2 regions of the Phycicoccus ginsengisoli genome follow, and region 1 is predicted to be linked to the other one. Evidence: riboswitches for the same ligand, from Rfam matches in the RefSeq annotation. Region 1 holds a riboswitch; the other holds the start of a gene.
What was found. A riboswitch is a leader RNA that binds a small molecule or an ion and turns the genes downstream of it on or off. The one in region 1 is predicted to bind S-adenosylmethionine.

Region 1 (10,074 bases):
CGACACCGAGACGGCGGCCGGGTACCTCGCCCCCTCCAGCACCTGCGACCGCGAGGACCTCACCGGCGTCATGGTGGCCGACTCGACCCGGGTGAACCTGGTGCACGCCACCGTGGGCTCGAGCACCGCGCAGGTGCAGGTGGCCGTGGACCGCTCGGACTCCGAGGGCCCGTTCGCGGTCGGTGAGTCCGAGGAGCACGTCTACCACCTCGCGCGGACCGACGGGCAGTGGCTGCTCGAGGGGATCCCCTGGCCGCTCTACGACTGCACAGGAGGCTCGAAATGATCTCCGCCCTGCTCCTGCTCGTCCTCATCGTGGTCGGCGTGGTGCTGGCCTCGCGGCGGCTGGCGGGCCGCGCCGGGGCCGGGCCGGCGGACGTGCACGTGGTCCGGCGCTTCTTCCAGTACCTCCTGCTCCTGGGGCTCCTCGTCGTCGGAGCCATCGGCGTCTCCGGGCTGCTGGGCCACGTGCTCGAACGGGGCACCCTGGCGCGCGCCGACGAGACCGCCCTGGCCCTCAGCCTGACGTTCACCCTCGTGGGGCTGCCCCTCCTGGTCGTCCTGGCGCTGGCGACGCGCCGCCTGCTGCGCCAGCAGCCCGAGGAGGGCCGGTCGCTCGCCTGGGCCGCGTTCGTCACCCTCGCCTCGCTGACCGCGCTGGGCGTCACCATGTCGTCGCTCGAGGACGTCCTGCGCTGGGCCGTCGGGGTGCGGGCCTACGACGGCGCCGCCCTCGCGTCCGTGCTCGTCTGGGGCGCGACCTGGGGCGGTCTCTGGTGGCTCGAGGGCCGGTCCGTGCCCCGGGAGCACCGCACGCTGCACCACCTGACCGGCTCCGGGATGGGCCTGTGGACCGCCGCCTCCGGGCTCGGTGTGCTGGTCGCCACCGGGCTGCGCTCGCTGTTCTCCATGCCGGCCGACCTGCTCACCACCGGCGGCCACCCGGCCCTGCGCGGCGGGGTGACGCTCGCCGTGGGCGCGGCGGTGTGGCTGCAGTACTGGGTGCGGACGGCGTCGCGCGAGCCGCGGGGGCCGTGGTGGGTCGCCTACGCCCTCCTCGCGGGTGTCGGCGCGGGCTTCGTCGTGGCGATCGTGGCAGCCAGCACCGTGCTCTACGACGTGCTGGTGTGGGTCGTCGGGCGACCCACGACGACGGATGCCGCGAACCACTTCGCCGGGGCCCCGGCCGCGGCAGGCCTCGTGGTGGCCGGCGGGCTGGTGTGGTGGTACCACCACGCGGTGCTCGAGCAGGAGGAGCACGCCCAGCGGTCTGAGGCCCGCCGGGTGTACGAGTACCTCCTCGCCGGTGCCGGGCTGCTCACGGCGGCCGCCGGTGTGGCCACCGCCGTCATCGCCGCCCTCGAGGGTGCGACGAACAGCACCGTGCTGACCGGCCCGAGCACCGTGAACACCGTGCTGGCAGCCGCGACCCTGCTGGTCGTCGGCACGCCGGTGTGGGTGTTCTACTGGCGGCCGGCCCAGGCGGAGGCCCATGCCGATCCCGGCGCCGAGGTCGAGTCGCCGACCCGGCGCGCGTACCTGTTCGGCCTGCTGGGCGCCGGCAGCGTCGCGGCCGTCGTCTCGCTGCTGGTCGCCGTGTACCAGTTCTTCCAGGCCGCCTTCGACGACACCCTCGGCGCCGCCACGGTGCGCAGCGCCCGGTTCGCCATCGGCATCCTGCTCGCGGCGGCCGCCGTGGCGGCCTACCACTGGACGGTGTACCGGGCCGACCGTACCGCCGCCCCGGCTCGGCGGCACGGCCCGAGGTACGTGCTGGTCGTGGGGCCGCACGACCCCGACCTCGCCAGGACCCTGGCCCGCAGCACGGGCGGCCGGGTGCAGGCCTGGACCCCGGCCCTCAACGGCCACGGCGCCGTCGTCCGCGTTGCTGCAGAGCCGGCGGGGGGCCCGGTCGCTGCTCCCCCGCTCACGGCGGAGGCGGTGCTCGCCGCGATCGGCGAGACGTCCGAGGACGAGGTGCTCGTGCTCAGCGAGGGCGAACGGCTGCGCACCATCCCCCTCCACCGCGAGTGACGTCCCTCCACCGCGAGCGACCTCTCGGCGCGGGACACGACGAAGGCCCGTGGACGTCGTCCACGGGCCCTCGTCGTCGAAGCGTGCTGGCGGCTCAGTCCAGGTCGCCGGGACCGACTCCTCGCGGGTCCGGGCCTCCCTCGCTGGCGCTCGGTCGGGTCCTCCCCGCGTCGTCGTCAGTCCAGGTAGTCGCGCAGGACCTGGCTGCGGCTCGGGTGGCGCAGCTTGCTCATCGTCTTGGACTCGATCTGGCGGATCCGCTCACGCGTGACGCCGTAGACCTTGCCGATCTCGTCGAGCGTCTTGGGCTGGCCGTCGGTGAGGCCGAACCGCATCGAGACCACACCCGCCTCGCGCTCGGAGAGGGTGTCGAGCACCGAGTGCAGCTGCTCCTGCAGCAGGGTGAAGCTGACGGCATCGGCCGGGACGACCGCCTCGGAGTCCTCGATGAGGTCACCGAACTCGGAGTCGCCGTCCTCGCCGAGCGGGGTGTGCAGCGAGATGGGCTCGCGACCGTACTTCTGGACCTCGACGACCTTCTCGGGGGTCATGTCGAGCTCCTTGGCGAGCTCCTCCGGGGTGGGCTCGCGTCCGAGGTCCTGCAGCATCTGGCGCTGCACGCGGGCGAGCTTGTTGATGACCTCGACCATGTGCACCGGGATGCGGATGGTGCGCGCCTGGTCGGCCATGGCGCGGGTGATGGCCTGGCGGATCCACCACGTCGCGTAGGTCGAGAACTTGTAGCCCTTGGTGTAGTCGAACTTCTCGACCGCACGGATCAGGCCGAGGTTGCCCTCCTGGATCAGGTCGAGGAAGAGCATGCCGCGACCGGTGTAGCGCTTGGCCAGGGAGACCACCAGGCGCAGGTTGGCCTCGAGCAGGTGGTTCTTGGCCTTCTTGCCGTCCTGGGCGATCCACCACAGCTCGCGCTTGAGCTTCATGTCGATCTTGTCGCCGGAGTTCAGCTTCTCCTCGGCGAACAGGCCGGCCTCGATCCGCTTGGCGAGCTCGACCTCCTGCTCGGCGTTGAGCAGGGCGACCTTGCCGATCTGCTTGAGGTAGTCCTTGACCGGGTCGGCGGTGGCGCCAGCGGTGACGACCTGCTGGACGGGCGCGTCCTCCTCGTCGTCGTCGCGCAGGACGAAGCCGGTCTTCTCCTCCTCCTCGGACTTCTCCTCGGCGTCGACCTCCTCGACCTCCACGTCCTCGAGCTCGGCCTCGACGACCTCGGTGGGCTCCTCGTCCTCGAGCTCCTCCTCGGGGACGCCGTCGCCCTCGGCGCCCTCGGCGGCCGCACCCTTGGCAGCGGCCTTGGCCCCGGACTTCGCCCCCGGCTTGGCCGCGCCCTTGGCGGGTGCGGTGGCCGCGCCGGCAGCTGCCGCGGCAGCCTTCTTGGTGGTGGTCGCCTTCGCCGCCTTCGCCGCGGTCTTGGCCGTCGTGGCGGCGCCCTCGTCGGCGGCCGCTGCGGACTTCGCCGCAGTCGACTTGGCGGCCGACTTCGCGGCGGTCTTCTTCGCCGGAGGAGCGTCCTTGTCCGCCCCGTCCTTGGCCGTGGTGGCCTTCTTGGCGGTGGTCTTCTTCGCCGAGGCCGTGGCGCGGGTCCTGGTGTTCGTGGCGGCGACCGCACGCGAGGCGGTGGCGGCGTCGAGGGTGACGTGGATGCCCTGCTCGTCGAGCGAGCGCAGCACGACCTTCATCCGCTTCGGCGCGATCTCGGCGCCCTCGAGGGCCTCACGAAGCTGCTCGGAGTTCACCGACCCGTGCGTGCGACCCTGCTGCAGCAGCTTCTGCAGCGCGGGGAGAGCGAACTCCGGGGGAAGGGATGGTGCGGGGCTCGCAGCCTTCTTGGACACAGGCGACACGGACTACCTTTCGTCGCGGACTCGCGGCACGGCGCGCGCCATCACGGGCACGGGGGATGCCTGTGACAACAACTGCGGGGGCGGAAGTATTGCTCGGTTGCCGGGAGCGGGGCGCTCTGGCGGACCTCGATGGTGACATTGTAAAACGAGAAGCCCCACAAACCCGCATCGGTACGCAAAATCCCCTGCGCGCGAGGCGCCGCGGGTGCGTCAGGCCTGGGCCTTGACCGCCAGCACGGGACACGAGGCGTCCAGCAGGATGCGCTGGGCGTTGGAGCCCAGGATGAGCTTGCCCACGGGGGTCCGCCGCCGCAGCCCGATGACGATGAAGTCGGCGTGCTCCTCCTCGGCGACCGCGATGAGGTCCTCCGCGGGCTCGTTGCCGCGCACCAGCTGGCGGACCTCGTGCTCCAGGCCCTCCTGGTCCAGCTCGCCCTGGATCCGGCTCAGCTCCGCCTCGAACCGCTGCGCCTCGTCGGAGTCGTAGTCCCGGCCACCGCGCTGGGAGTTGATGACGATGAGCTTGGACTTGCGCAGCAGCGACTCGTCCGCTGCCCGGCGCAGAGCCGCTCGTCCTTCCCTCGTCGGGACGTAACCCACCACGATGGCCACAGGAACCTCCTCGTTCGTCGACCGCGGCGTCGGCCGCCGTGCCGACGCTACCGGAAGAGGACCGGCCAGGCAGGGCCTACCCGCAGGGACCTGTCAGGCGGTCCCGCCGAGGATGCCCTCGATGATCCCGCCGACCTGGTCCACCTCGATGAGGAAGCCGTCGTGGCCGTAGTCGGAGCGCACGGTGGCGAGCCGCGCGCCGGGCACGGCCTCGGCCACCTCCCGCGACAGCCGGGGCGGGTACAGCCGGTCGCTGTCGACCGCCACCACCGTCAGGTCGGCGGTGACCGCGGCCAGCGCCGCCTGCACCCCTCCCCGCCCGCGACCCACGTCGTGCGAGCTCATCGCCTCTGTCAGGACGAGGTAGGAGTTGGCGTCGAACCGGCCGGCCAGCTTGCCGGCGTGGTGGTCGAGGTAGGACTCCACGGCATACCGGCCGCGGCCGCCGAGGGGGTCCTCCTCGCCCTGCGGCACCCGCCCGAACCGCTCGTGCAGCTCCAGCTCGCTGCGGTAGGTGACGTGGGCGATGCGGCGGGCGATCCCCAGACCGGTGTCGGGCCCGGCCTCCCGGTCGTAGTAGTCCCCGCCGTGGAAGGCAGGGTCGGACCGGATCGCGAGCAGCTGGGGCTGGCACCAGCCGATCTGCTCGGCCGTGGCGTAGGCGGTGCTGGCCAGGACCGCGGCGGCCGCGACGCGGTCGGGGTGCGTGACGGCCCACTCGAGCACGCGCATACCCCCCATGGAGCCGCCCAGCACCAGCCGCCACGTGGCGATGCCGAGCTCGTCGGCGAGGAGGGCCTCGGTGCGCACCTGGTCCCGGATGGTGACGAACGGGAACCGGCTGCCCCAGGGGCGGCCGTCGGGGGCCTCCGACGCCGGCCCGGTGCTGCCCTGGCAGCCACCCAGGACGTTGGCTGCCACGACGAACCAGTGGTCCGTGTCGATGGGACGCCCGGGCCCGATCAGTCCGTCCCACCAGCCGGGGGTCGGGTGACCGGGCCCGGCGGGTCCGACGACGTGGCTGTCGCCCGTGAGGGCGTGCTCGACCAGCACGGCGTTGTCCCCGGCGGCGTTGAGCCGACCCCAGGTCTCGTAGGCCAGGGTGACGTCCGGGACGACCCCGCCGCGCTCGAGCTCGACAGCCCCGAGCCGGACGAAGCGGCGGTCCCCGGGGTGGTCCCCCTCACGCCAGGCGGCGGAGGTCGTCGGACGTCGGGACGTGGTGGTCATCGAGGGCTCCTGCGGTGCTCGCGCTTGCCCAGCCGGTCAGGCGGGCCGGGTCATCACCCGGGGCACCCCACCGCGAGGAGGGTTGCCGCCCAGCGAGCCGGGGCTTCGCGCTGGAACTCATGACCTGTCCCCATGATACGAGCCGCGCCGCCCGGGTCACCCCCCGTCCGGGACGTGGGACACCCCGGTCGGGTCATTCGGGCGGGTCAGCCGGGCGGGTCAGGCGGGGCGGCCCAGACCCGCGGACGGCGGCGCCTCCGTCGGGGACGGGTCGTCCCGCCGGTAGCGGACACCGAGGTCGACCATCCGCTCGAGCAGCAGCGCCAGCCGGTAGTCCGGCCTGGCGTCCAGCGCCCGCTCCAACGCCTCCCGCGCCACCGCGCCGTCACCCAGCCACCAGGCGAGGCTGGCCAGCACGGTCAGCACCGGCGGGGCGTGCTCGTCGGGGGTGGCGCGGGCCAGCCACTCGAGCCGGGCCAGGGCGCGCCGACCCGCGTCCGGCGCGGGGCCGTCGGCGCCCGGCCGCGCCCACGGGGGCTCCGGCAGCACGGTCCGCAGCTGGTCGGCGAGGACGGGTCCGAGCGCGTCGAGCGGCAGCGTGTCGGGGCACCAGCGCGCGATGAGGCCGTCGCGCAGCTCGACGTCGGCGAGGCTGAGCACGAGCTGGGCGACCTCGTCCGGGCCGGTCGTCTCGACGGCCGGGGCGTCGGGGCCCACATCGAGGGCGGCGGCCCACTGGACGAGCCAGGCACGGCGCTGCTCGTCGCCCCCGCGACCGCGCGCCGGTGCACCCGCGGTCGACCCACGCCCGGGCCCGGGACCGCTTCGGCGAGCCAGGACCCGGCCCACCGCCGGCGCGACGCAGGGGTCCGCTGCCACGACGTCGGCCACCGCGGCCCGGGAGGCCAGGGGTGAGACCCCCATCGCGACGAGCTCGGCCACCCCGGGCGCCGCCGACGTGTCGTCGACCGGGCGCCCCTGCGGCGGGCAGCAGCCCTGGTCGCAGTCCGGGGAGTACCACCTGCCGTCGCGGACGACGACACGGTCGAGGACGTCGACCCCGGCCAGCCGGCACCCCGTGCGCAACCGGTCGAGCAGCGGCATCGCGGCGCCCGCCGAGGACTCGTAGCCCACGAGGACGACCGCGTCGGGCGGATCACCGAGCAGGGGGGCGACGAGCGCGTCGGCGGCCTCGCCGACGTGCTCCGGCGGGGGGAGGTCGATGCGCTCGACGAGCCCGACGGCCCGCCCGCGGAGCGTCACCACGACGACCGCGTCCTGCGGGTGGTAGCCGAGCTGGTAGGGCAGCACCGCCACGACGTCGGACGGGCTCTGGAGCCGGATCGGGTTCATGCCCCGACCCTCGTCACCCCGGAGCACCGGGGACAGGGGACGGCACGCCGCCTGTGGACGCGCGCGGGTCAGGGCCGCGCCTGTGGACGAGGGAACCGTGGACGCGCGCAGGTCAGGGCCGCGTCTGTGGACGGGGAACAACCCCTCCCAGCCGGCAGCGGACGGCGAGGATCCGGGCGGTCAGCGCACCACGTGCGAGTCGACGGTCTCCCGGGCAGCGGCGGCCGGACCGGTGGTCCGGCTCCGCCCGGGCTGCGTGCGCTCCCAGCTGAGGAAGGCCTCCGTCTCGTTCACGACGGCCGCGGCGATCCAGGAGAGGACCACCGCGTCGTCGGCCAGGCCCACGACCGACAGCAGCGCCTCGGGGACGAGGTCGACCGGTGACACGACGTAGAGGACGGCTCCCAGCATGGCGAGCAGGCGGCCCCGGGAGGTGCCGGCGTACTCGCCGCGGAAGGTGGCCCGCACCAGTCGCGGCAGGCTCGCGAGCCGCTCCCCCATGCTCGCCGACCCGGGACGGCTGGCGATGCGGATCGCGCTGAAGATCGAGCGGAAGGCGGAAAGTCGGGTCGTGGTGGCCATCGGTCCTCCTTGGTCCCGGGACGGGCGTCCCGGACACGGGTCAACGAACGGGTCGGACGCGGGATTCCGGCCCGCGGTTCCCCTCGCTTCCTCGACCGTACGCCGGCGCGGGCACCGGTGCAGCCCTCGCCACGGACGCCGGCGGGAACCTCGGTGCGTGGTGCGGCGTGGTGTAGTGCCGCTCGCTGGGTGCGGTGCTGCTCGCTCGGCGCGGTGCCGTGCGGCGCGGTTGGGGCAGGGTTCAGTGCGAGGTGTTGCGCGGCGGGAACTCGTGCCTCGCCTGGGCGGCGATCCGGGTCAGCAGGTAGGTGTCCAGGCCGGCCCCGAGCACGCCACCGACCATGGGCACGCCCTTGCCGAGCCGGGTCAGCGACTTCTTGCCCGCGATGGTCAGCAGCCGGAAGCCGACGGCCTTGTTGACGACCATGAGCGCAGGGCCGGGCAGGCGCTGGGCCGCGAGGTTGGACAGCCGACCGGTGCTCAGCACCCCGGCCTTCTTCAGCAGGTCCTCCGCGTCGGCCCCCACGAGGGTGAGCAGCACCGCCGAGCGGATCTCGGGCCGCTTGATGTCGTACCCGCGCAGCGAGGCGACCGCGGCCACCATCCGGGTGGCGACGAGGTAGAACTCCAGCACGTTGACCGGCAGCGCCACCGGCATGGTGATGAACCCGCCGAGGCCCGTCACGAAGCCGCCTGCGGCCCCGAGCTTGAGGTGCTGGCGGACGACCGCGTCGACGGCCCCCTCGGAGGTCGGCTGCTCGGCCCGCTTGATGTCGGCGACCTTCTGCGCGGAGTCGAACCGGCCCTTGCCGTCGATGCCGGTGTCGAGCAGGTTCTCGATCAGCCCGGTGACGGTCGAGGACAGCCGCCCGGGGTCGCCGTCGGGATGGGCGGCCAGCTCCAGCGCCGACTGCGGCGGCGCCTCCTCGTCGTCCCTGCCCCGTCCGAGAAAAGCCACGTCAGCACCCCTTCGGGTCGAGTTGCACCGGTGTCCTCTGTGTCCGGCATCCTGCCACGAGAGGGCGGAGGACACCGGTCTAGCCTTGGAGCCATGACTGCGACCTCCCCCTCCCACGAGCAGTACGCCCATCCCGAGCGCCTCGTCAGCACCGACTGGCTCGCCGAGCAGGTCGCGGCCGGCCGGGTCGGCACCGGTGCCGACGATGCCGTCGCGCTGCTGGAGTCCGACGAGGACGTGCTGCTCTACGACACCGGCCACATCCCCGGCGCCCTCAAGCTCGACTGGCACCAGGACCTCAACGACGGGGTGGTCCGCGACTACGTCGACCCCGAGCAGTTCGCACGGGTCATGTCGCAGCGCGGCATCGGGCGCGACACGACCGTCGTCATCTACGGCGACAAGAACAACTGGTGGGCCGCCTACGCGTTGTGGGTGATGAGCCTGTTCGGGCACGAGGACGTGCGGCTGCTCGACGGCGGCCGCGCCAAGTGGATCGCCGAGGGGCGGGAGCTGACCCGGGACGTTCCGCAGGTCGCCCCCCGCACCGGCGACGCGGCATACCCCGTCGTGGAGCGGCACGACGCGCCGATCCGGGCCTTCAAGGAGGACGTCCTCGCGCACCTCGGCAAGCCGCTGGTCGACGTCCGCTCCCCCGGCGAGTACTCCGGCGAGCTGCTGCACATGCCCGACTACCCGCAGGAGGGTGCCATGCGCGGGGGCCACATCCCCGGGGCGAGGTCGGTGCCGTGGGCCCGGGCGGCCAACGAGGACGGCACGTTCCGGTCGCGCGAGGAGCTCGAGGCGATCTACCTGCAGGAGCAGGGCCTGGACCCGCACGAGCCGACGGTCGCCTACTGCCGCATCGGCGAGCGCTCGTCGCACACGTGGTTCGTCCTGACGCACCTGCTCGGGTTCGACGACGTGCGCAACTACGACGGCTCGTGGACCGAGTGGGGCAACTCGGTGCGCGTACCGGTCGAGCAGGGCGCCCCCAAGTGACCGAGCAGGCCGCTGCCCTCCCCGCCGCGCTGCAGGAGATCGCGGACGACTTCGCGGACCTCGCCGCGCCGCAGCGCCTGGAGCTCCTGCTGGAGTTCAGCGAGGGCCTGCCCGACCTGCCGGAGCGGTATGCCGGGCGGCTGGGCGAGCTGGAGCAGGTGCACGAGTGCCAGTCGCCGCTGTTCCTCGTCGTCGAGGTGGGCGACGAGGGCTCGGGCGGCGGGGGCTCGGACGACGCGGTGCCCGCGGCCGAGCAGCCGGTGCACCTCTTCTTCTCCGCCCCACCCGAGGCACCGACGACGCGCGGCTTCGCGGGGATCCTGCACGAGGGTCTCGACGGCCTGAGCGTCGCGGAGGTGCTCGCCGTGCCGGAGGACGCGCCGTACCGCTTCCACCTCGGCGAGGCCGTGTCGCCGCTGCGGCTGCGCGGCATGGTGGGGA
Region 2 (10,074 bases), on a different contig from region 1:
CGGCGCGATCCTCATGATGCGGTTCGCGGCGCAGGCGGCGCGGTTCTTCGAGTCGGTCGAGGTCGTCGAGCTGCACCACCCGGCCAAGGTCGACGCCCCCTCCGGGACCGCGGCTCGCACCGCCCGCATGATCGCCGAGGCGCGCCGGGAGGCCGGCCTCGGGGACGTGCCGGACGCCACCACGCACGACCCGGACGGTGCGAGGGGGGCGCGCGTCGACGGCATACCGGTGCACTCCGTGCGTCTGCGTGGGCTCGTCGCGCACCAGGAGGTGCTGCTCGGCGGCCCCGGCGAGCTCCTCACGATCCGGCACGACTCCTTCGACCGCGAGTCGTTCATGCCGGGAGTCCTCGCGGGGGTGCGCGCCGTCGCCGCGCACCCCGGGCTCACCGTGGGCCTCGAGCACTACCTCGGCCTGGGGGACTGAGTGCGCGAGCGGGTCACCGCGGTCGTCCTGCTGGTCGTCCTCGTCTTCTACTGCGCGACCATCGGCTGGCGCGGGTTCGCGCTCATCGGCGACGGCCGGCTCGTGCCGGTGCTGCTGGGGCTGGCGGTCGTCCTCGTGCCCGTGGTGGCCCTGCTGGCCATGGTGCCGCTCGTGCGGCTGGCCCGGGACGGGTCGCGGATGCTGGCCGAGGCGCACGCCGGGAACGCCACGCCGCAGGTGGTGCAGGAGCTCGAGCGCGCGGAGGAGTGCCGGGTCGGCAAGGACCGGGCGGGGGAGCAGCGGCACTACCGGGCGGCCGTGCGGGCCTGGCGGGCCCAGCGCCCCTGACGCGGGCGACGGCAGGCGGGTCAGCCCTCGGGCGCGGGCGTCGAGGGGGCGCGCGCAGGTGCCGTCGCGGCATACGGTGGCTGGCATGCACCGCTCGCGCATCGGCCTCGTCCTGATCGACCACGACCCCGAGCACTACGACGCCGGGACCAGGTTCTGGGCGGGGGTCCAGGGCGTGCTGCCCCGCCCCGACGGCGAGTACGCCTCGGTGGGAGAGGTCGGCACGTTGAGCCTTGAGACCCAGCGCCTGCAGCAGGGCCCGTCCCGGATCCACCTCGACATCGAGACCGACGACGTCCCGGCCGAGGTGGCGCGGCTCGAGGCCCTCGGTGCGCGGGTGGTCCAGCGGCACGAGGGCTACGTGGTGATGGCCGACCCGGGCGACCTGCTCTTCTGCGTGGTGCCGGTCCAGACGGGGGACCGGTTCGTCGAGGACGCGCTCGAGTGGCGCTGAGGGCGGTCCGCTCCACGCCGTGAGGGCCGTCCGACCCGCCCGTTCGGTCGGGACCGGGTGGGGTCGGGGGCGATTCGTGGCGGAAGCGGTGCGTACGGCCCGGACGCCGTCGATCCGGGGACGGTTCGTGGCCTAACCGGCACGAACCGCCCAGCGGCCCCGTCCGGTCAGGCCATCCCGGCCAGGCGCAGCAGCGCCGCGGTGAGTGCCGCCAGCACCACGACGACGAGGAAGGGCGCCCGCGCCAGGAGCGCCAGGATCGCGACGCCGACTGCCGCGGCGCGCGCGTCGAGGACCAGGCCGCCGCCCGGCCCGGTGAATGTCTGCACCGCGACCAGCGCGGCCAGCAGGGCCACGGGCAGGGCGGAGGTGACCCGGGCGGTCCGCCGGCCCTCGAGCCAGCGCACCGGCACGACGTGGCCGAGGAGCTTGAGCAGGTATGCCAGCGCGCACCCGAGCAGGACGGCGCCCCACAGGCTCACGGCGCCGCCTCCTCGCCGGCCCAGTGGTGCGGCGGCCGCGGGTCCTGGTGGGCCCGGCGCCAGGCGCCGGCGAGCAGGGCGGTGAGGGCGGCGACGAGGACCGGCACCCCGGCCGGGGCGTGCGGGGCCACGAGCACCGCGACGAGCGCGGCCAGGGCAGCGATCGCGAACGCGTCCCATGACTTCAGCCGCGGCCACAACAGGGCGCAGAAGGCGGCGGCGGCCGCAGCGTCCAGGCCGTAGGTGCGCGGGTCCCCGAGCCGGTCGCCGACGACGGCCCCGACCAGGGTCATGGCGTTCCAACAGACGAACACCCCGGCTCCGGTGGCCCAGAACCCCAGCCGTCCGGCGTCGGCGTCCGGCTGCCCGACCCCGACGGCGGTCGACTCGTCGATGGTGAGGTGGGCGGCCAGCAGGCGACGTGGGCCGCGTGCCCCCAGCAGCTGCGACACCTGCAGGCCGTAGAGCCCGTTGCGGATGCCCAGCAGCGTGGCCGTGGCGACTGCTGCGACGCCACCGGTCGGCGCACTCGCGAGGATGCCGACGAAGGCGAACTGCGACCCGCCCGTGAACATGAGCAGCGAGAGCACCTGGGTCTGCCAGATGCCGAGTCCCGCGGCCACCGACAGCGCGCCGAAGCTGATGCCGTACGCCCCGGTGGCCACCGAGACCGACACCGCCTGCCGCAGCACCTCATGGCGGCGCCCGGCGGCTGGTGCGGCACCGCTCATGCGGGTGGCGGTGGCGTGATGTCGGCGACGAGCCGCACCTCGCGCGCCGTGGCGCCCTCGGCGGAGACGACGCGGTCCCGGAAGGCGCCGTCCGGGTGCAGGCCCGAGGCGACCAGGAACGCGCGCGTGGGCTCGTCGGTGGCCAGCACCCACGTGCTCAGGGCCTCTGCCCCGGCGCCCCGCAGGGTGTCGACCGCCGCGTTCAGCAGGCGCGATCCGTGGCCGCTGCGCCGGGCCTGCGGGTGGACCCCCAGGACGCTGAGCTCACCGGTCTCGGGGGAGGCGTCGGGGTCCTGGCTCGGGCCGATCGAGGCGAAGCCGACCACCTGGTCTCCGGCACACGCGACGAGCAGCCGGTAGACGCCGGCGGGCGGCGCGGCCAGCGAGTGCCGCCAGGCGCTGGCGAAGGCCTGCGGCTGGAAGCCGTCGACGACCTCGGCCGGCAGCACCCCGGCATACGCCTCGCGGAAGACGGTGGCCTGCACGAGCCCGACGGCGGGTGCGTCGCTCTCCCGGGCGGTGCGCACGCTCGCGTCGGCGAGCGGTCCGGGCGGGTGCGAGTGGTCGTGGGCCATGGCCCCCATCCTCCCAGGCCGAGGCTTCCTCAGGCCCGTTCGTAGGTGGCGATGTCGAAGCCGTCCTCGTGCTCGCGGCTCACCTCGCGCCAGTCGGACGTGACCCACTCGGGGAACCAGGCATCGCCCTCGGGGGAGTCCGGGACCTCGGACAGGATCATCCGCTGGGCGAACGGCATCGCCTCGGCGTACACCTGCCCGCCTCCCACGACGAACACCTCGTCGGCCGGCCCGGCCAGGGCGAGCGCGTCGGCGAGCGAGTGGGCGGTCTCGACGTCCGGGTGGGACCACCCCTGCTGGCGGGTGACCACGATGGTGCGGCGGCCGGGCAACGCGCGCCCGATCGAGTCGAAGGTCTTGCGCCCCATCACCATCGGGTGCCCCATGGTGGTGGCCTTGAAGTGCCGCAGGTCCGCCGGCAGGTGCCAAGGCATCCGGCCTTCGCGCCCGATCACGAGGTTGCGGCCGACGGCGGCGAGCAGGGTGACCCGGGTCATACGGCGATCGGTGCCTTGATCGAGGGGTGCGCCTCGTAGCCCACGAGCTCGAAGTCGCCGAGGTCGTAGTCGTCGATCGAGGGGTGCGGGGTGATCCGCATGGTCGGCAGGGGGAGCGGCTCGCGGGTCAGCTGGAGCCGCGCCTGCTCGACGTGGTTGGAGTACAGGTGGGCGTCGCCGAGGGTGTGCACGAACTCGCCCGGCTCGAGGTCGGTGAGCTGCGCGATCACCATCGTGAGCAGGGCGTAGGACGCGATGTTGAACGGGACGCCGAGGAAGACGTCGGCCGAGCGCTGGTAGAGCTGGCACGACAGCCGGGCGCGGCGGCCCTCGGTCGCCGGGGTGACGTAGAACTGGAACATCGTGTGGCACGGCGGCAGCGCCATGTCGTCGACGTCGGCGACGTTCCAGGCGCTCACGATGTGACGCCGGCTGTCGGGGTTCGTGCGGATCGACTCGATCACCTTGGCGATCTGGTCGACATGCCGGCCGTCGGGGGTGGGCCAGGACCGCCACTGGTAGCCGTAGACGGGCCCGAGGTCGCCGTTCTCGTCGGCCCACTCGTCCCAGATCGTGATGCCGCGCTCCTGCAGCCAGCGCACGTTGGAGTCGCCGCGCAGGAACCAGATGAGCTCGCCGATGATCGACTTGAGGTGCAGTTTCTTGGTGGTCAGGACCGGGAAGCCCTCGGCCAGGTCGAACCGCATCTGGTAGCCGAAGACCGAGCGCGTGCCCGTGCCGGTGCGGTCGGACTTGTCCACGCCGGTGGTGAGGACGTGGTCGAGGAGGTCGAGGTACTGCTGCACGGAGGAACGCTAACACCGCGGGGAGAGCGCCAACGGGCGCCCGGATCCGGCCGATCTCGTGTCCCCGGCCACGGCGCGGGGACCGGGCGGCCCCGGCGGGGCGATAGCCTGCAGGCATGAGTACGCAGAGCCCGTTCGGCCGCCTCCTGACGGCCATGGTCACCCCGATGCGCCCGGACGGCAGCCTCGACGAGGAGGGCGCCCGCCGGGTCGCGACCCACCTCGTCGACACCGGTCACGACGGCATCGTCGTCAACGGCACGACGGGGGAGTCGGCCACGCTGACCGACGAGGAGAGCATCGCCGTCGTGCGGATCGTCGCCGAGACGGTGGGGGACCGCGCCCAGGTCGTCGCCGGGGTCGGGTCGAACAACACCGCCCACAGTGTGGAGATGGCGCCCCGCGCCCGGGAGGCCGGAGCGACCGGCCTGCTCCTCGTGAGCCCCTACTACAACAAGCCCACCCAGGCCGGCCTCGTCGCGCACTGCAAGGCCGTCGCCGCCGCCACCGAGCTGCCGGTGATGCTCTACGACATCCCCGGACGCACGGCCACCCCGTTCGAGACCGCCACGCTCCTCGAGCTGGCCCAGGTGCCGACGATCCGCGCCGTCAAGGACGCCAAGGGCAACGCCTTCGCGACGAGCAAGGTCCTCGCCGCCACCGACCTGCTCTACTTCTCCGGCGACGACGCCACCACGCTGCCGTGGCTGGCCCTGGGTGCGGTCGGCACCGTCAGCGTCGTGGGCCACGTGGCCGGGCGCGAGTATGCCGCGATGCTGGCCGCCGTCGACGCCGGAGACCTCGCCGCGGCCCGCTCGGTGCACGCGCGCCTCATCCCCGCCGTCGAGGCGATCATGACGCCCTCGCAGGGCGCGATCATGGCCAAGGCCGCGCTGGTGGAGCTCGGGGTGATCGAGCACGCCACCGTCCGGCTGCCACTGGTCGAGTCGCCACCCGAGCACCTCGAGGCGCTGCGCGCCGGGCTCAAGGAGTCGGGTCTCCTGTGAGCCACCCCCACCCCGAGCTGACCACCCCCGCCCCCCTCGTCGCCGGCGGCGTCCGCATCGTGGCCCTCGGTGGCCTCGGTGAGGTCGGACGCAACATGGCCGTCATCGAGCACGCCGGGCAGCTGCTCGTCATCGACTGCGGCGTGCTGTTCCCCGAGGACCACCACCCGGGCGTCGACCTGATCCTGCCCGACTTCGAGTACATCGAGGACCGGCTCGACGACATCCAGGCGATCGTGCTCACCCACGGCCACGAGGACCACATCGGCGCGGTCCCGTACCTGCTCAAGCGCAAGCCCGACATCCCGCTGGTCGGCTCGATGCTGACGCTGGCGCTGGTCGAGGCCAAGCTCAAGGAGCACCGGATCACGCCGTACACGCTCGGCGTCAAGGAGGGGATGCGCGAGCGGCTCGGGGTCTTCGACTGCGAGTTCGTGGCCGTCAACCACTCGATCCCGGACGCGCTCGCCGTCTTCGTGCGCACCCCGGGCGGGACCATCCTGCACACCGGCGACTTCAAGATGGACCAGCTGCCGCTGGACCGACGGCTCACCGACCTGCGGGCGTTCGCCCGGCTGGGGGAGGAGGGCGTCGACCTGTTCATGACCGACTCGACCAACGCCGAGGTCCCCGGGTTCACGACGCCCGAGCGCGACATCGCCCCGGCGATCGACAAGGTCTTCCGGCACGCGGAGCGCCGCATCATCGTCGCCTGCTTCTCCTCGCACGTACACCGGGTGCAGCAGGTCCTCGACGCGGCCGAGAAGTCGGGTCGCAAGGTGGCGATGGTCGGGCGTTCGATGGTCCGCAACATGGGGATCGCCGCCGACCTCGGCTACCTGCACGTGCCCGACAACGTGCTCGTCGACATCAAGAAGCTCAACGACCTGCCCGACGACCGGGTGGTGCTCGTCTGCACCGGGTCGCAGGGGGAGCCGATGGCGGCCCTGTCCCGCATGGCCAACCGCGACCACCGGATCGACGTCGGCGTCGGCGACACGGTGCTCCTCGCGTCGTCGCTCATCCCGGGCAACGAGAACGCCGTCTACCGGGTCATCAACGGCCTCATGCGCCTCGGGGCGAACGTCGTGCACAAGGGCAACGCCAAGGTGCACGTCTCGGGCCACGCCAGCGCCGGTGAGCTGCTCTACTGCTACAACATCGTCAAGCCCCGCAACGTCATGCCGGTGCACGGCGAGTGGCGTCACCTCGTCGCCAACGCCGCCCTCGCCGAGCAGACCGGCGTCGACCGCGACCACATCGTCGTGGCCGAGGACGGCGTCGTGGTCGACCTCGTCGACGGCCGGGCCCGGATCGTGGGATCGGTCCCGTGCGGCTACGTCTACGTCGACGGCTCGTCGGTGGGCGAGTTCGACGAGGCGCTGCTCAAGGACCGGCGCATCCTGCGGGACGAGGGCTTCATCTCGGTGATCGTCGTGATGGACGCCGCGACGGGCAAGGTCGCGGCGGGGCCGGAGATCCAGGCCCGCGGCTTCGCCGAGGACGACGAGATCTTCAAGCAGGTGCGGCCCAAGATCGAGCAGGCGCTGGCGGACGCGACCGGCAACGGCGTGACCGACTCCTACCAGCTCGAGCAGGTCGTGCGTCGTGCGGTCGGCGGCTGGGTCGGCGGCAAGATCCGCCGCCGCCCGATGATCATCCCGGTCGTCATCCAGGCCTGACGCCCCCTCGCACTAGGCGCACCCACGGGAGCACCCGGCATACCCGCCCCGGCTCCCCGGCCTCGCCGCGCCCGCAAAACAACGGTTGCTCGACATAGGTCGCCTCAACATCCCGCGTGTTGTCGAGCAACCGTTGTTTTGCGGGTGCTCGGCGGGGCGCCGGGGGTATGCCGGCGGGCGGCTACCAGGGGCGGGCGAGGTCGAGCGCGCGCGGGTCCTCGACGGGGGCCCAGCCCGAGGCGCCGTGGACGTACTCGGCGGCCGGACCGTTCGCGGCCAGGTCAGCGACGGCGGCGAGCAGCCGCTCGACGTGCGCGGCCGTCGTCGCGAGGCCGACGCTCGCCCGCACCGCGGTCGTCGGCGCGTCCTCGTCGACGTCGTCGAGCAGGGCGTCGACGCACAGGTGGGCGCAGAACTTGCCGTCCCGCACCCCGATGCCGTGCTCGGCCGACAGGGCCGTGGACACCAGGGCGGGGTCCAGGCCGTCGACGGTGAAGGTCGCCACCGCGACCCGGTCGTGGTCCGGGCCGAAGAGGGAGTAGGTCTGTACGCCGTCGATCGCCGCGAGGCCCTCGAGCAGCCGTCGGCCGAGTGTCGTCTCGTGCGCCTCGACGGCCTCGCGGTGGGTCCGCAGGGCGTGACAGGCAGCGGCCAGGGCGACGGCCCCGATGACGTTCGGGCTCCCCGCCTCGTGCCGGGCCGCGCCGTCCTGCCAGACCACCCCGCGCTCGGTGACGGCCCTGGTGGCGCCCCCGCCTGCGAGGTAGGGGGCGGCCGCGTCCAGCCAGTCCGCGCGACCGGCCAGCACCCCGGTCCCGAAGGGCGCGTACAGCTTGTGTCCCGACAGGACGACCCAGTCGACGTCGAGGTTGGCCAGGTCGACGGAGCGGTGCGGGGCGTACTGGGCGGCGTCGAGGACCACGCGCGCGCCCGCCCGGCGGGCGACCCGGACCAGCTCGGCGACCGGCCAGACCTCGCCGGTGACGTTCGAGGCCCCCGCGAGGACGACGAGCCGGTGACGGCCGGGGTGCTCGCGCAGGGCTGCGCGCAGCAGCACGGCGGCGTCGGCGGCGCTGCCCGGCACCGGCAGGCGGTGCGTGCGCCGGGCCGGCCAGGGCAGCAGGGCCGCGTGGTGCTCGGACTCGAAGACGAAGACGGAGGTGTCCCGCGGCAGGGAGCGTGCCAGGAGGTTGAAGGAGTCGGTGCTGTTGCGGGTGAAGACGACCTCGTCGCCGTCGCGGGCCCCCACGAACGACCCCACCTCCGCCCGGGCCTGCTCGTACCACGAGGACGTCACGCGCGAGGCCCAGCCGTTGCCCCGGTGCACCGAGGAGTAGGTCCGCAGGGCGGTGTCGACGGCCTGCTTGACGCTGACCAGGGCCGGGGTCGAGGCCGCGTGGTCGAAGTTGGCGTAGTCGACGACACCGGTCAGCGTCGGCACGAGCAGCCGCTCCGACACCACCGCCGGCAGTGCGGTCACCTCCCCGAGCAGCCGACCTCCCGCCGGGCGGACGTCCGGCACCGGCCGGAGGTGCTGGCCACGGGCGTGGGCGAGGGGCGCGCTGCGGCGGGTGACGGCGTCCGCGTCACGGTGGGTGTCGGTGGTCGCGATCGACATGCGAGGGCCTCCTGGGTCCGGTGGGGACCCGGCGTTCGCAGGGTCCGCGCTTGCCGGCAGCGGGCGCAGCCGGCCCGGTCGTCACCCGGAGCACCCCACCGCGGAGGAGGGTTGCTGGTCAGCGAGCCGGGGCTTGACGCTGACACTCATGACCTTGGCGTCGACGGTAGCGGTGGCGGCCGGCGGCCGGCCACCGCGGCGGTGACCTTCCCGCGATGCGAGACGCGACGTCCGCTGGTCGGTCGGTGTCGCCTGCGTGCGAGTGCGTGCGCACCCCTGCGCCGACGAACTCGTGGTCGGTTCGCCGGCGCAGGCCCCGCCAGACGCAAGGCCTAGCGTCGCACCGGGTCCGCCGCCGGTGGAATGGCCGGACCCACCTGCGGACCGAAGTGGAGACGGCCGGCTCACCCGTTCGGGGGAGGGCCGCAGGCGGAATGTCTCACTCGCGGGAGGCGTGTGACGCGTGTGTCGCTTGTGGCGTTCGCGTACCCTGCGGACCATGGCGACACGTCCGTCCACCTCCACGCGCTCCTCGAGCGGCCGTGGCACCGCGACCCGTCCGGCGAACCGCCGGGGGACCGCGCCGCGCACGTCCGCCACGCGCGGGAAGGCCAAGGGGGCCAAGGGCGGCGGCCTGCCGCTGCCGCTGCGGGCGCTGCGGGGCACCTGGATGGGCATGGCGCACGTCGCCGGCGGCGCGGTCCGCCGGGTCGGGACCAGCGCCCGTGACCTCGAGCCCGAGCACCGTCGCGACGGGTTCGGCTTCCTCCTGCTCGGCCTGGCCATCGTCGTCGCCGCCCGTGAGTGGTGGTCCTTCCAGGGGCCGGTGGGAGACGTCATCCACGCCGTCGTGGCGGGCACCTTCGGCCGCGTCGCGTATGCCGTGCCGCTGGCCCTGCTCTTCCTCGGCGTCCGGCTCCTGCGGGCACCGCAGGAGGACGCGACGAACTCGCGCATCGGCATCGGCCTGGGCGCCCTCGCCTTCGCGGCCTCCGGCCTGACGCACGTGGCGGCCGGCATACCCGAGCCCCCCCAGGGCGCCGACGCGATGCGCGACGGCGGAGGCATCATCGGCTTCCTGGCCTCCAGCCCGCTCGAGGCCGCGGTCTCCGTCTACGGCACGGTCCCGATCCTGCTCATGCTGGGCTTCTTCGGGCTGCTGGTCATGACTGCCACCCCGGTCCACCTGATCCCCGAGCGGCTCGCCGAGCTGCGCGACCACCTGCTGCACCGCGAGCACCGCGAGGAGCCCGCCTCGGAGCCGGTCGCCGAGAAGCCGCGTCGCCCGCGTCGGCCCGAGACCGAGGGCCCGCTGGTGGGCGACGAGGCGTTCGAGCAGGCCGCGCTCGTGGACAAGGACGGCAAGCGCCTGCGCCCGGGCCAGAAGCGGCCCACCGCGCCGGGCGTCCTCCCGCCTGCCGGCGACAGGACGCCCGGTGCCGCGTCG

Region 2: linked by a shared signal. The riboswitch ahead of ACYVDO_RS16350 (aminotransferase class V-fold PLP-dependent enzyme) and the one ahead of metX (homoserine O-acetyltransferase MetX) in region 1 are both predicted to bind S-adenosylmethionine.

What each region holds. Positions count from the first base shown of each region.
Region 1 covers NZ_BAAGYN010000008.1:30,111-40,184, forward strand. The annotation lists gene ACYVDO_RS14060 (hypothetical protein) at 1-286, shown strand, start outside; gene ACYVDO_RS14065 (DUF5671 domain-containing protein) at 283-2,034, shown strand; gene ACYVDO_RS14070 (RNA polymerase sigma factor) at 2,211-3,896, opposite strand; gene ACYVDO_RS14075 (universal stress protein) at 4,107-4,508, opposite strand; gene metX (homoserine O-acetyltransferase MetX) at 4,602-5,738, opposite strand; SAM riboswitch class IV at 5,754-5,863, opposite strand; gene ACYVDO_RS14085 (DUF4192 domain-containing protein) at 5,958-7,091, opposite strand; gene ACYVDO_RS14090 (YkvA family protein) at 7,272-7,673, opposite strand; gene ACYVDO_RS14095 (EcsC family protein) at 7,915-8,631, opposite strand; gene ACYVDO_RS14100 (sulfurtransferase) at 8,725-9,633, shown strand; gene ACYVDO_RS14105 (SufE family protein) at 9,630-10,074, shown strand, end outside.
Region 2 covers NZ_BAAGYN010000010.1:103,981-114,054, forward strand. The annotation lists gene dapB (4-hydroxy-tetrahydrodipicolinate reductase) at 1-427, shown strand, start outside; gene ACYVDO_RS16305 (hypothetical protein) at 428-775, shown strand; gene ACYVDO_RS16310 (VOC family protein) at 861-1,229, shown strand; gene ACYVDO_RS16315 (AzlD domain-containing protein) at 1,397-1,711, opposite strand; gene ACYVDO_RS16320 (AzlC family ABC transporter permease) at 1,708-2,442, opposite strand; gene ACYVDO_RS16325 (GNAT family N-acetyltransferase) at 2,439-3,017, opposite strand; gene ACYVDO_RS16330 (dihydrofolate reductase) at 3,047-3,514, opposite strand; gene ACYVDO_RS16335 (thymidylate synthase) at 3,511-4,320, opposite strand; gene dapA (4-hydroxy-tetrahydrodipicolinate synthase) at 4,437-5,327, shown strand; gene ACYVDO_RS16345 (ribonuclease J) at 5,324-7,009, shown strand; gene ACYVDO_RS16350 (aminotransferase class V-fold PLP-dependent enzyme) at 7,191-8,627, opposite strand; SAM riboswitch class IV at 8,669-8,781, opposite strand; gene ACYVDO_RS16355 (FtsK/SpoIIIE family DNA translocase) at 9,127-10,074, shown strand, end outside.